Regions from separate parts of the Agromyces sp. GXQ0307 genome, predicted to be linked through region 1. Evidence: predicted binding sites of a transcription regulator. Region 1 holds the regulator's gene; the other holds the start of a gene.
What was found. The regulator HspR, encoded in region 1, represses chaperone genes until heat shock. The targets are predictions, from matches to a motif close to AAGTTGAGTCNNNNNGACTCAACTT.
Positions count from the first base shown of each region.

Region 1 (5,594 bases):
GACCTCGGCGGCGGCACGTTCGACGTGTCCCTCCTCGAGGTGGGCAAGGACGACGACTTCTCGACCATCCAGGTCCGCGCGACCGCCGGCGACAACCGCCTCGGCGGCGACGACTGGGACCAGCGCATCGTCGACCACCTGATCAAGCGCTTCAAGGACACGACGGGTGTCGACGTCTCGAAGGACAAGATCGCCCTGCAGCGCCTGAAGGAGGCCGCGGAGCAGGCCAAGAAGGAGCTGAGCTCGAGCATGAGCACCAGCATCCAGCTGCCCTACCTCTCGCTGACCGAGTCGGGCCCGGCCAACCTCGACGAGACGCTCACCCGCGCCCAGTTCGAGAACATGACGAGCGACCTGCTGGACCGCACGAAGAAGCCGTTCGAGGACGTCATCCGCGAGGCCGGCATCAAGCTGTCCGACATCGCCCACGTCGTGCTCGTCGGCGGTTCGACCCGCATGCCGGCCGTCTCCGACCTGGTCAAGAAGGAGACCGGCAAGGAGCCGAACAAGGGCGTGAACCCCGACGAGGTCGTCGCCGTGGGCGCCGCCCTGCAGGCGGGCGTCCTGAAGGGCGAGCGCAAGGACGTGCTGCTCATCGACGTCACGCCCCTGAGCCTCGGCATCGAGACCAAGGGCGGCATCATGACCAAGCTCATCGAGCGCAACACGGCCATCCCGACCAAGCGCAGCGAGACCTTCACGACCGCCGACGACAACCAGCCGTCGGTCGCGATCCAGGTCTTCCAGGGCGAGCGCGAGTTCACCCGCGACAACAAGCCGCTCGGCACGTTCGAGCTGACCGGCATCGCCCCGGCGCCCCGCGGCATCCCGCAGATCGAGGTCACGTTCGACATCGACGCCAACGGCATCGTGCACGTGTCCGCGAAGGACAAGGGCACCGGCAAGGAGCAGTCGATGACGATCTCGGGCGGCTCGGCGCTGCCCAAGGAGGACGTCGAGCGCATGGTCCGCGACGCCGAGGAGCACGCGGCCGAGGACAAGAAGCGCCGTGAGTCCGCCGAGACCCGCAACCAGGCCGAGCAGCTCGCCTACTCGGTCGAGAAGCTCATCAAGGACAACGACGACAAGCTCCCCGCCGACGTCAAGTCGGAGGTCCAGGGCGACGTCGACGCGCTGAAGTCGGCCCTCGCGGGCGACGACGACGACGCGGTGAAGTCGGCCTTCGAGAAGCTCTCGCAGTCGCAGGGCAAGCTCGGCGAGGCGATCTACGCCCAGGGCCAGCAGGCGGATGCCACGGCCGGCGCGAACCCCGGCGAGGACGCGAACGCCTCGGGCGAGCAGGGCGCCGAGTCCTCCGACGAGGACGTGGTCGACGCCGAGGTCATCGACGACGAGGACGAGAAGAAGTAACCATGACCGACGAGAACCAGAACCACGACGAGCCGATCATCCGGGACAAGCGGCGGATCGACCCCGAGACGGGTGAGGTTCGCAAGGCGCCCGAGGGGGCGGAGACGTCCGCCCCCGAGGGGGCGCCCGGTGCGACGGATGCCGCGGCATCCGCCTCGCCGGAGGCCGTCGACGCCGACACGGTCGCCGAGGGCGACGAGGAGCTGACGGTCGACGACATCCTCAACGCGGCCCAGGCCGAGGTCGAGGACCCGTCGGCCGAGCACCTCGCCGACCTCAAGCGCGTGACCGCGGAGTACGCCAACTACCGCAAGCGCACCGAGGCGAACCGCGAGGTCGAGCGCGAGCGCGCGATCGGCGCGACCGTCGCCGTCCTGCTGCCCGTGCTCGACGATCTCGACCGGGCCGAGAAGCACGGCGACCTCGACGGCGACACCCCGTTCGCGACGATCGCGGCGAAGCTGCGCGCGTCGATCGAGAAGCTGGGCCTCGCGAAGTTCGGCGAGGTCGGCGAGCCGTTCGACCCGCAGCGCCATGAGGCGATCTTCCAGCAGCACTCCGACGAGGTCGAGGTCGACACGGTCGCCGACGTCGTCGAGACCGGCTACCTGCTGGGCGGCACGCTGCTGCGTGCGGCGAAGGTCGTCGTCAAGACGCCCGCGTGAGCGGCATCCGTCGCCGACGGTGGTCGAGTAGGGCGGAGCCCGTATCGAGACCTCGCAACAGGTCTCGATACGGGCCTCCGGTCCTACTCGACCACCGGGAGCACTAGATTTCGAGGGAGGAGGCGCCGATGGCCAGCCAGGATTGGTTCGACAAGGACTTCTACGCCACGCTCGGCGTCTCGAAGGACGCGAGCGACGCCGACATCAAGAAGGCGTACCGCAAGCTCGCGCGCAAGTACCACCCCGACCAGAACCCGGGGGATGCCGCGGCCGAGGCGAAGTTCAAGGAGATCAGCGAGGCCAACTCGGTGCTCTCCGATCCCGAGGAGCGGAAGGAGTACGACGCCGTGCGGGCCATGGGCGGCGGCGCACGCTTCACCGCTCCAGGCGGCGCCGGCGCGGGCGGCTTCGAGGACGTCTTCGGCGGCATGTTCGGCCAGCAGGGCGGCGGGCAGCGCTACACGTTCCGCCAGGGCGGCGGGGGCGGCGACTACGACGACCTGCTCGGCGGGCTCTTCGGCGGCGGCCGATTCGGCCAGCCGACCGGCGGCTACCGCGGCTACGGCGGGCCGACGAAGGGCCGCGACGTGACCGCGTCGACCACGCTCGACTTCATCACCGCGACCAAGGGCGACCGCATCACGCTGCAGACCGCCGAGGGTCGCGAGATCAGCGTCAACGTTCCCGCGGGCGTCGCCGACGGCCAGAAGATCCGGCTGCGCGGCAAGGGGCACCCGTCCCCCGACGGCGGCGAGGCCGGCGACATCGTGCTCACCGTGAAGGTGCGCAAGCACCCGGTGTTCGAGCGTGACGGACTGAACCTCCGCGTCACCGTGCCCGTCACCTACGCCGAGGCGGCGCTCGGCGCGACCATCCAGGTTCCGACCCTCGGCGGAGAGCCCGTGAAGCTGCGCGTCGCGCCCGGCACCCCGAGCGGCCGCGTGCTGCGCGTCAAGGGCCGCGGCGTCGAGACGAAGAAGGGCACCGGCGACCTGCTCGCGGTCGTCCAGGTCGCGGTGCCGGCGCATCTGTCGAAGGACGCCGAGGAGAAGCTGCGCGCGTTCGCGGCGCAGCTGCCCGACGAGGACCCCCGCGAGGACCTCCTCGCCAAGGCCCGGAGCGCCTGATGCAGGTCGACGGCGAGATCCCGCTGTTCGTCATCTCGGTCGCGGCCGAGCTGGCGGGCATGCACCCCCAGACGCTCCGCCAGTACGACCGCATGGGCCTCGTCTCCCCGAAGCGAACCGCCGGCAAGTCCCGTCGCTATTCGATGCGGGATGTCGCGCAGCTCCGCGAGATCCAGCAGCTCTCGAGCGAGGGCGTGAGCCTCGAGGGCATCCGCCGCGTGCTCGGCCTCGAGAACGAGGTCAACGAGCTGCGCCAGCGCGTGCGCGAGCTGGAGCGCGCGCTCGCCGACGAGATGCTGAACCGTCCGGGCCGCCGCGTGTTCGCGGCCGGAGCCGAGGGCGAGGTCGTCACGCTCCGTTCGGGCACGCGCGTTCGGCGCGAGAACGCGGTCGTCGTCTGGCGCCCGCTCGAGCGCGGCTGAGCCGCGGCATCCGTCGCCTCGCCCTCGCCTCCGCGCCCGCGGGTGTGCGAGGCTGTGCCTAGCGCGCCGGGGGGCGGCGGGCGGGTGCGACCCACGGGGGCGACGATGACGGATGACACCGACGACATCGAGATGCCGGCACCGACTCCGGCGCAGCTCCTCGTGCTCCTCGTGCCCGCGATCATCATCGGAGCGCTGTGCGCGCTGGTCCTCCGCGCGCTCGACGTCGCGGCGGGCGGGTTGCAGCAGGTGCTGTGGACGGCGCTGCCCGACGCGCTCGGCGTCGAGCCCGACGGCTGGTGGATCGTGGTGGTGCTCACGGCCACCGGCTTCGCGGTGGGTCTCGGCCTGCAGTTCCTGCCGGGGCACGGCGGACCGGACTCCGCGACGACCGAGCTCGTTGCGGAGCCGTTGAAGCTCCGCACCCTGCCGGGTCTCGTCATCGTCACGGCGCTCGCGCTCGCCGGCGGCGTGAGCCTCGGCCCGGAGAACCCGATCATCGCGGTCAACGTCGCGCTCACGGTCGCGCTGCTCGGTCGCATGATGCCGCGGGTCGGCGCGAAGCTCGGCATGCTCATGGCCGCGTCCGGCACGATCGGCGCCCTGTTCGGCTCGCCCGTCGCCGCGGCCCTGCTCTTCACGGGGACGCTCGCCGCCGTGCGCGGGGGCGGCGCGCTCTGGGACAAGCTGTTCCTGCCGCTCGCCTCGGCGGCCGCCGCGGCGGGCACCATGCACGTGCTCGGCGCCCCGCCGCTGCAGTTCACCCTGCCCACGGCGCCCACGACGCCGCTGCTGCTTGTCGCCGGCATCGTCATCGCCGTCGCGGGTGTGGTGATCGGCCTCGCCGGGGCGTTCGTCTTCCCGTTCGTGCACCGGGCGTTCCATTCGCTCCGCCAACCGTTGCTCATCGCGACCGCGGGCGGCCTCGTGCTCGGGCTGCTCGGGTTGCTCGGCGGCCCGATCACGCTGTTCAAGGGGCTCGACCAGATGGGGGAGCTGTTCGAGGATCCGGACGCCTACGATGCCGGGCAGCTCGTCGTGATCGTGCTGGTCAAGCTCGTCGCACTGATCGTGGCGGCCAGCGCGGCGTTCCGCGGCGGCCGCATCTTCCCCGCGGCGTTCACCGGGGCAGCGCTCGGCATGCTCGCGCACGCGCTCATCCCGTCCCTGCCGATCGCGCTCTGCGTCGCGAGCGCGCTCATCGGGATCCTGCTCGTGATGGCGAAGGACGGATGGCTCGCGCTGTTCGTCGCGGCGGCGGTCGCGGGCGATATCGCGCTGCTGCCGTGGCTGTGCGTGATCATCCTCCCGGCGTGGCTGCTGGTGTCGAAGGCGCCGGAGTTCCGGATCGTGCCGAAGGCGGCTCCGGCGCCTGCCGGGGCGGATGCCGCAGCGCCGGCCGAGGCGGACGGCGAGCGGCCGCCGACGGCCTGACGTTCAGCCGCGCCCCAGTCGATCGGTCATGCGCGCGCGCCTGCCGGGAGGATCTCGCCGAGGAGCTCCTCGATGCGGCGGCGGATCTCGTCGCGGATCGGACGCACCGCCTCGATGCCCTGGCCGGCCGGGTCGTCGAGCTCCCAGTCCTCGTAGCGCTTGCCGGGGAAGATCGGGCAGGCGTCGCCGCAGCCCATGGTGATCACGACGTCGGATTCGCGGACGGCTTCGGTCGTGAGCACCTTGGGCGTGTTGCCGGCGATGTCGATGCCCTCCTCGGCCATGGCCTCGACGGCGACGGGGTTGATCTCGTCCTTCGGGGCGGAGCCGGCCGAGCGCACCTCGACGCGGTCGCCGCCGAGTGCGCGCAGGTAGCCGGCGGCCATCTGCGAGCGGCCCGCATTGTGCACGCAGACGAACAGGACGGTGGGCTTGTCGGACATGGCGACCCTTTCGCTCGATCTCCTCGAAGCATAGATCGCCATCTATGAATTGTCGAGCGGATGCCGCGGGGCGAGCGCGCTTCGTCAGCCGAGGCTCGCGATGAGTTCCCGCACCCGGCGATCGATGTCGTC
Region 1 covers NZ_JBIZVY010000002.1:900,100-905,693, reverse strand. The annotation lists gene dnaK (molecular chaperone DnaK) at 1-1,371, shown strand, start outside; gene ACIQH8_RS09530 (nucleotide exchange factor GrpE) at 1,374-2,036, shown strand; gene ACIQH8_RS09525 (DnaJ C-terminal domain-containing protein) at 2,165-3,163, shown strand; gene ACIQH8_RS09520 (heat shock protein transcriptional repressor HspR) at 3,163-3,585, shown strand; gene ACIQH8_RS09515 (ion channel protein) at 3,691-5,019, shown strand; gene ACIQH8_RS09510 (arsenate reductase ArsC) at 5,046-5,462, opposite strand; gene ACIQH8_RS09505 (metalloregulator ArsR/SmtB family transcription factor) at 5,547-5,594, opposite strand, start outside.

Region 2 (5,594 bases), on a different contig from region 1:
TCGCCGTCGCCGAGGGCGCCCGTGACGAAGAGGTCGGCGATGCGGTCATCGATCTCGCGCTGGATCAGGCGACGCAGCGGACGGGCACCGTACTCGGGCTCGTAGCCGCGCTCCGCCAGGAGCGCCACCGCGGCATCCGTCACCTCGAAGCCGATCTCGCGAGCGGCCAGGCGAGCGGATGTCGCCCCCAGCATCAGGCGCACGATCTGGGCGATCTCCGAAGCCGAGAGCTTCTGGAACAGCACGGTCTCGTCGATGCGGTTCAGGAACTCCGGCCGCATGGCCTCGCGCACCTTGCCCATCACCCGGTTGCGCACATCCTCTGAAGAGGAGAACCCCGAGCCATCCGTCGACGCCACGAAGCCGAGCGCACCCGACCGCGACGCGAGGAACTCCGAACCGAGGTTCGAGGTCATGATGACCACCGTGTTGCGGAAGTCGACCGTGCGACCCTGACCGTCGGTCAGGCGTCCGTCGTCGAGCACCTGCAGCAGCAGGTTGAACACGTCGGGGTGCGCCTTCTCGATCTCGTCGAACAGCACGATCGAGTACGGGTTTCGCCGCACGCGCTCGGTGAGCTGGCCGGCCTCGTCGTAGCCGACGTATCCGGGAGGGGCACCCACGAGCCGCGACACGGTGTGCCGCTCGCCGAACTCGCTCATGTCGAAGCGGATGATCGCGCCCTCGTCGTCGAACAGCGACGACGCCAGCGCACGCGCCAGCTCGGTCTTGCCGACGCCGGTCGGTCCGAGGAACAGGAACGAGCCCACCGGCCGCTTCGCGTCGCCCATGCCGGTGCGGTTGCGGCGCACCGAGCGGGCGACGGCGGTGACCGCGTCGTCCTGCCCGATCACCCGGGCGTGCAGCTCGCCCTCGAGGTTCGCGAGGCGCTCGCGCTCGCCCTCGGTGACCCGGTTGACCGGGATGCCGGTGGCCCGCGAGATCACGGCGGCGATCTGCGCCTCGTCGATGACGGTGCTGGTCGCGACATCCGACGAACCGGATGCCACGGCGCGACCCTGCGCGGCCGCCTTCTCGGTCGCCTCGTCGAGCCGCTCCTGCACCTTCTCGATCTCGTCGCGGATGCGCGACGCCTCCTCGTAGTGCTCGGCGCGGACGGCCGCGTTCTTGTCGGCCTCCAGGTCGGCGAGGCGCTCGATGAGGGCGGAGACATCCACCTTCACGCCCAGCTTCAGGCGCAGGCGCGCGCCCGCCTGGTCGATGAGGTCGATGGCCTTGTCGGGCAGCACACGGTCGGTGAGGTACCGCGCGGAGAGCTCGACGGCGGCGCGCAGCGCCTCGTCGGTGTAGGTGACGCCGTGGTGCTCCTCGTACGCGGGGCGCAGGCCCTGCAGGATCAGCACGGAGTCCTCGATCGAGGGCTCCCCCACGCGAACCGGCTGGAACCGGCGCTCGAGCGCAGGGTCCTTCTCGATGGTGCGGTACTCCTTGAGCGTGGTCGCGCCCACGAGGTGCAGCTCGCCGCGGGCGAGGCGGGGCTTCAGGATGTTGCCCGCATCCATGCCCTCACCGGCGCCGCCGGCGCCGACCACCGAGTGCACCTCGTCGACGAACACGATCAGCTCGCCCGTGTTGGCGGCGATCTCCTCCATCGTCTTGGTGAGGCGCTCCTCGAAGTCGCCGCGGTAGCGGGTGCCGGCGAGCATGGCGGGCAGGTCGAGGGCGACGACGCGCTTGCCGAGCAGCTGCTCGGGCACGTTCTCCTCGACGATCGCGCGGGCCAGGCCCTCCACGATCGCGGTCTTGCCGACGCCGGCCTCGCCGATCAGCACGGGGTTGTTCTTCGTGCGGCGGCTGAGGATCTCGATGGTCTGCTCGATCTCGTCGGCGCGCCCGATCACGGGGTCGAGCTCGCCGTTCGCTGCACGCTCGGTGAGGTCGAGGCCGAACTTGTCGAGCATGGGCGTGGCGGACTCCCCCTCCGCCGGTCGAGTAGGCGCGCCAGCGCCGTATCGAGACCCGTCCTCGTCGACATCGGATGCCACGTGCTCCCCCAGACCGGCCGCGAGCGCGTCGGCGGTGACGCCGGCACGCGCGAGCACCTGCCCGGCGGGGGCGTCCTGCCCGAGCACGAGCGCGAAGAAGAGGTGCTCGGGGTCGATGTACGTCGACCCGCTCGAGCGCGCGACCTGATACGCGTGGAACAGCGCGCGCGACGCGGACGGGGTGATGGTCGCCGCGTTCGCCCGCTCGCTGGTCGAGTAGGACGCGTCAGCGCCCGTATCGAGACCCGCGGGCAGCCGCGCCTCGGTCGCCGTGATGATGCGCTCGGGCGACGCGCCGACGCGGGTGATCGCCTGCGCGACGGACTCGTCCTCGACGATGACGCGCAGGATGTGCAGCGCGTCAAGCTCGGTCTGTCCGCGCTCGAGCGCGAAGCGACCGGCACGCTGCAGGATGCTCTGGGTGCGCGAGGTCAGGAACCGGCTGAGGTCGATCGACCGCGCCTGCCTGGCCTGCTCACCCGCGAGGTAGCGGCTCAGGAACTCGTCGAACGAGCTCGAGCCGGCCTCGTTGAAGTCGTCTGGCACCTAGGTCCTCCTGGGGGAACTTGAGTTGGGTACGCTCAAGTTCAACGCCTGCGGCTCATCGGTATTCCCGGTGGTTCAAGCGGCAAGGATCTCGGCTGCGGATCCCGATCATCCCCTCAGTTGGGAAGAGGAGCGCTGAAGCACCGAAGGCGTGTGCCTGCGGGTCTACCTCGATAACGACCGACAGACTTGGCCGGTGGCAATGTTTACCGTGAACACATGGACGCCGACCCCAACGCCGACGCCGACGTCCGCACCGCTGGACTCGACGGACCTACTCGATGTCATGGATGCTCTCACGTCGATGGACGCTCTCCTTTCCGCGGTTGTCGGCGCGCTCATCGCCGTCCTCGGCGGCTTCGCTGGGGCGCTTCTCCAAGGGCGACGCGAACACGTGAAGTGGCGCCGCGATCAGCGCCTGAGGGCGTACGCCGACTTCATTGCGGCGACCGATAACTACCTCGGCGCAGCCCATCGAGGTGATGAATCAGAGTTGCCAACTGTGGCCCGTGCGTCGTTGACCGCGAGCGCCCATGTGCGGCTGTTCGGGCCGGACAAGGTCTATCAGGCCGCAGAATCGTTGCAGAAGGCAACCGTAGCCAGTATCCGTTCGCTCACACTCGATGCTCAGACTCTCGATCAGCGGGAGGATGAGCGAATCGCAGCGCGAGAAACGTTCGTCGATCTGGCGCGCGCCCAGACAAAGATCTAGGCGCCGCCCGTCAGAAGGCACTCTCGCAGAGCCGGCCCGCAGAGCTCGACCGCAGCTCGGAATCTGGCGACCTGCCGCGTCTCCACGGCGATAGCTGGCGCTTCGCCATCGACCGTCGCGATCTATGTTCTCCGAGGGGGCGGACGCCAGGAACGCGGCCACACTCTTATGATCCGCGAGGCCGAACGCGCTAATCACGGCCTCGGCGCGGACAGCGCAACCTGAAGCACTAAGCCATCCGAGTTCAAGACAGAAATCTGATCGGTGGCGTATCGTTCGATTCATGTCAGTACGCCTGGTGGACCTCGATTTTGGCGACCCATCTGCAGAGAGCGACGAGCGCCTGATTGAGCACTTCATCTTTACCCCGCTCGCAGAACAGCTCGCGACCCGCAAGATCGGTCTCGTCGTGGGCCGGAAGGGCTCAGGTAAGACCGCCCTATTTCGGGGAGGTGAGGAACTATTCAAGAAGTACAATCGACCGGCAAACGTGATCCGGCTAGACATGAACGATCTAACTTGGGGCGCCTTTGCGGACTATAAGAACCTGGGCTTAACGGCAGAGCATGCCGCAACGGCCGCATGGCACCTCGCACTTCTGGTGCAGGTCGCCGCGCAAGTGGTGGCTGCCGACTACAAACATTGGAGTCGCGAGTCCCAGCCCGACGTAGCTGTGCTCACCACGTTCATTCGAGACAATTTCGGCGACATCACTCCCAGTCTCGCGAAATCCAGCGCATTAATCGGCCAGATATCAGGGCTGAAGATCGGGGCGTTTGGCGCATCCTTAGAGGCTAGCTTTAGGGGTGAGCCGTCGGCACGAGAAATTGCCCCGGCGCTTTCTGACGCGATTGCGCAGCACCTCATAGCACCGATGAACGACTCCCCTTGGATCATTTTGGTCGACAAGGTCGATGACGCCTGGGACGCATCTCAGGATAAGAAGTCTTTGATCGTTGGCCTGATCAAGGCAGTGAAGAGGATTAACGACGACTTCGGGTGGCGGGACGAACCCTTTCGGGGGTTGCGGGCTATCGCCTTCCTCCGCACCGACATTTACGACGTGCTCGCATTTGACGATAAGGATAAGCATCGGGCCTCCACCATTCAGATCAGCTGGCGCCATGAAGAGCTTCGCGAGATGCTGCAACGCCGCCTTGGTGAGAATCTCGAGCTTGACGATATATTCGAAACACGAACGCAACAGCGTGGTGGTCGAATTCCGATTGGCTCGTTCAATTATCTTGTTTCGCGCACTTTCATGAGACCACGCGACCTCATCCAGTTCCTTAGCGAAATTCAGACGGCTGCGCCCGATGCCGAGAAGATTCGGCGCGGAGCCGTTCAGGCTGCCGAAGTCGAGTACAGCAAGAACAAGGTTGATGATCTCCTGAACGAGTATCGGCGTGCGGCGCCTTGGGTTGAGGACGCGTTCAACGCCTTGCGTTTTGGGCCCACGAAGTACGGTTCCCGAAGTGAGGTACTGTCCCGTTTGAGCGACATCGACACCGCCCAGCTCCAGTCGAGAGGGATGCGGGGACTGGAGGAACTCGCCGACTGGATGGTGGAGGAGAGCGTGTTGGGGTCTTCACTGCGGCAAGGCGTCAACGCGCCTCGACAGTTCCGTTGCGAGGGCGCGCAGGTACAACTGCGTGAAGACAGACCAGCATGGGTGCACCCGGCACTCGTTCTCGGGTTGGCCCTCACGGAGCCGCGGGCAGCAAGGAATTGATCTTGGGCCGTCGCTCACCTTGTGGAGCGCGAGGAGCGTTCACGACAGGCCGAGGAACCCCTTTCCGAGCTCGATCAGCGCCCCTGCGATCACGTCAGAGGAGACGCTTCCGGCGATCGCAATGGCACCAGTTCGCACCCGATCGAGGAACCCGGTCGTCACTGGGCCGTCGACCCGGCCATCACGTCGAAGTGCCAGGATGAAATCGTCGATGTCGTGGGCTGAAAGCCCCAACTCCCCTACTTCACGCCTGAGCGAAGCTTCGTCGCCCTTGTTTACGACCGATTTCTGTCTAATGTGCGCTCCGGCGGCGACATTCGTACCATCTCCGGTGATGTTGTTCGTGAGGTTGTAGACAACTCTGGCGACACCTGGATTCTCGACGGTGGGACCCCCGACTGCCCCGGCATTTGGAAAATCCGCCTGGAGTTCGAGCGCGAACTCGAGCGCCTTGGATCGGACAGAGTCCACCACGCCGAGGAGGCTCTGTCTGGTAACCACGTTCCAAGCCGAAAAGAGATTATGATACTGAATCCTAAATACGCCGGACTCCTCGTACGCCTTGACCGCATATGCGGACCACGCCCGAGAGGGCTCT
Region 2 covers NZ_JBIZVY010000001.1:746,144-751,737, forward strand. The annotation lists gene ACIQH8_RS03480 (ATP-dependent Clp protease ATP-binding subunit) at 1-2,552, opposite strand, end outside; gene ACIQH8_RS03485 (hypothetical protein) at 2,755-3,264, shown strand; gene ACIQH8_RS03490 (P-loop ATPase, Sll1717 family) at 3,548-4,996, shown strand; gene ACIQH8_RS03495 (hypothetical protein) at 5,036-5,594, opposite strand, start outside.
Region 2: a site for HspR is predicted at 2,570-2,594, ahead of ACIQH8_RS03480 (ATP-dependent Clp protease ATP-binding subunit). Genes of this name have one in related genera too.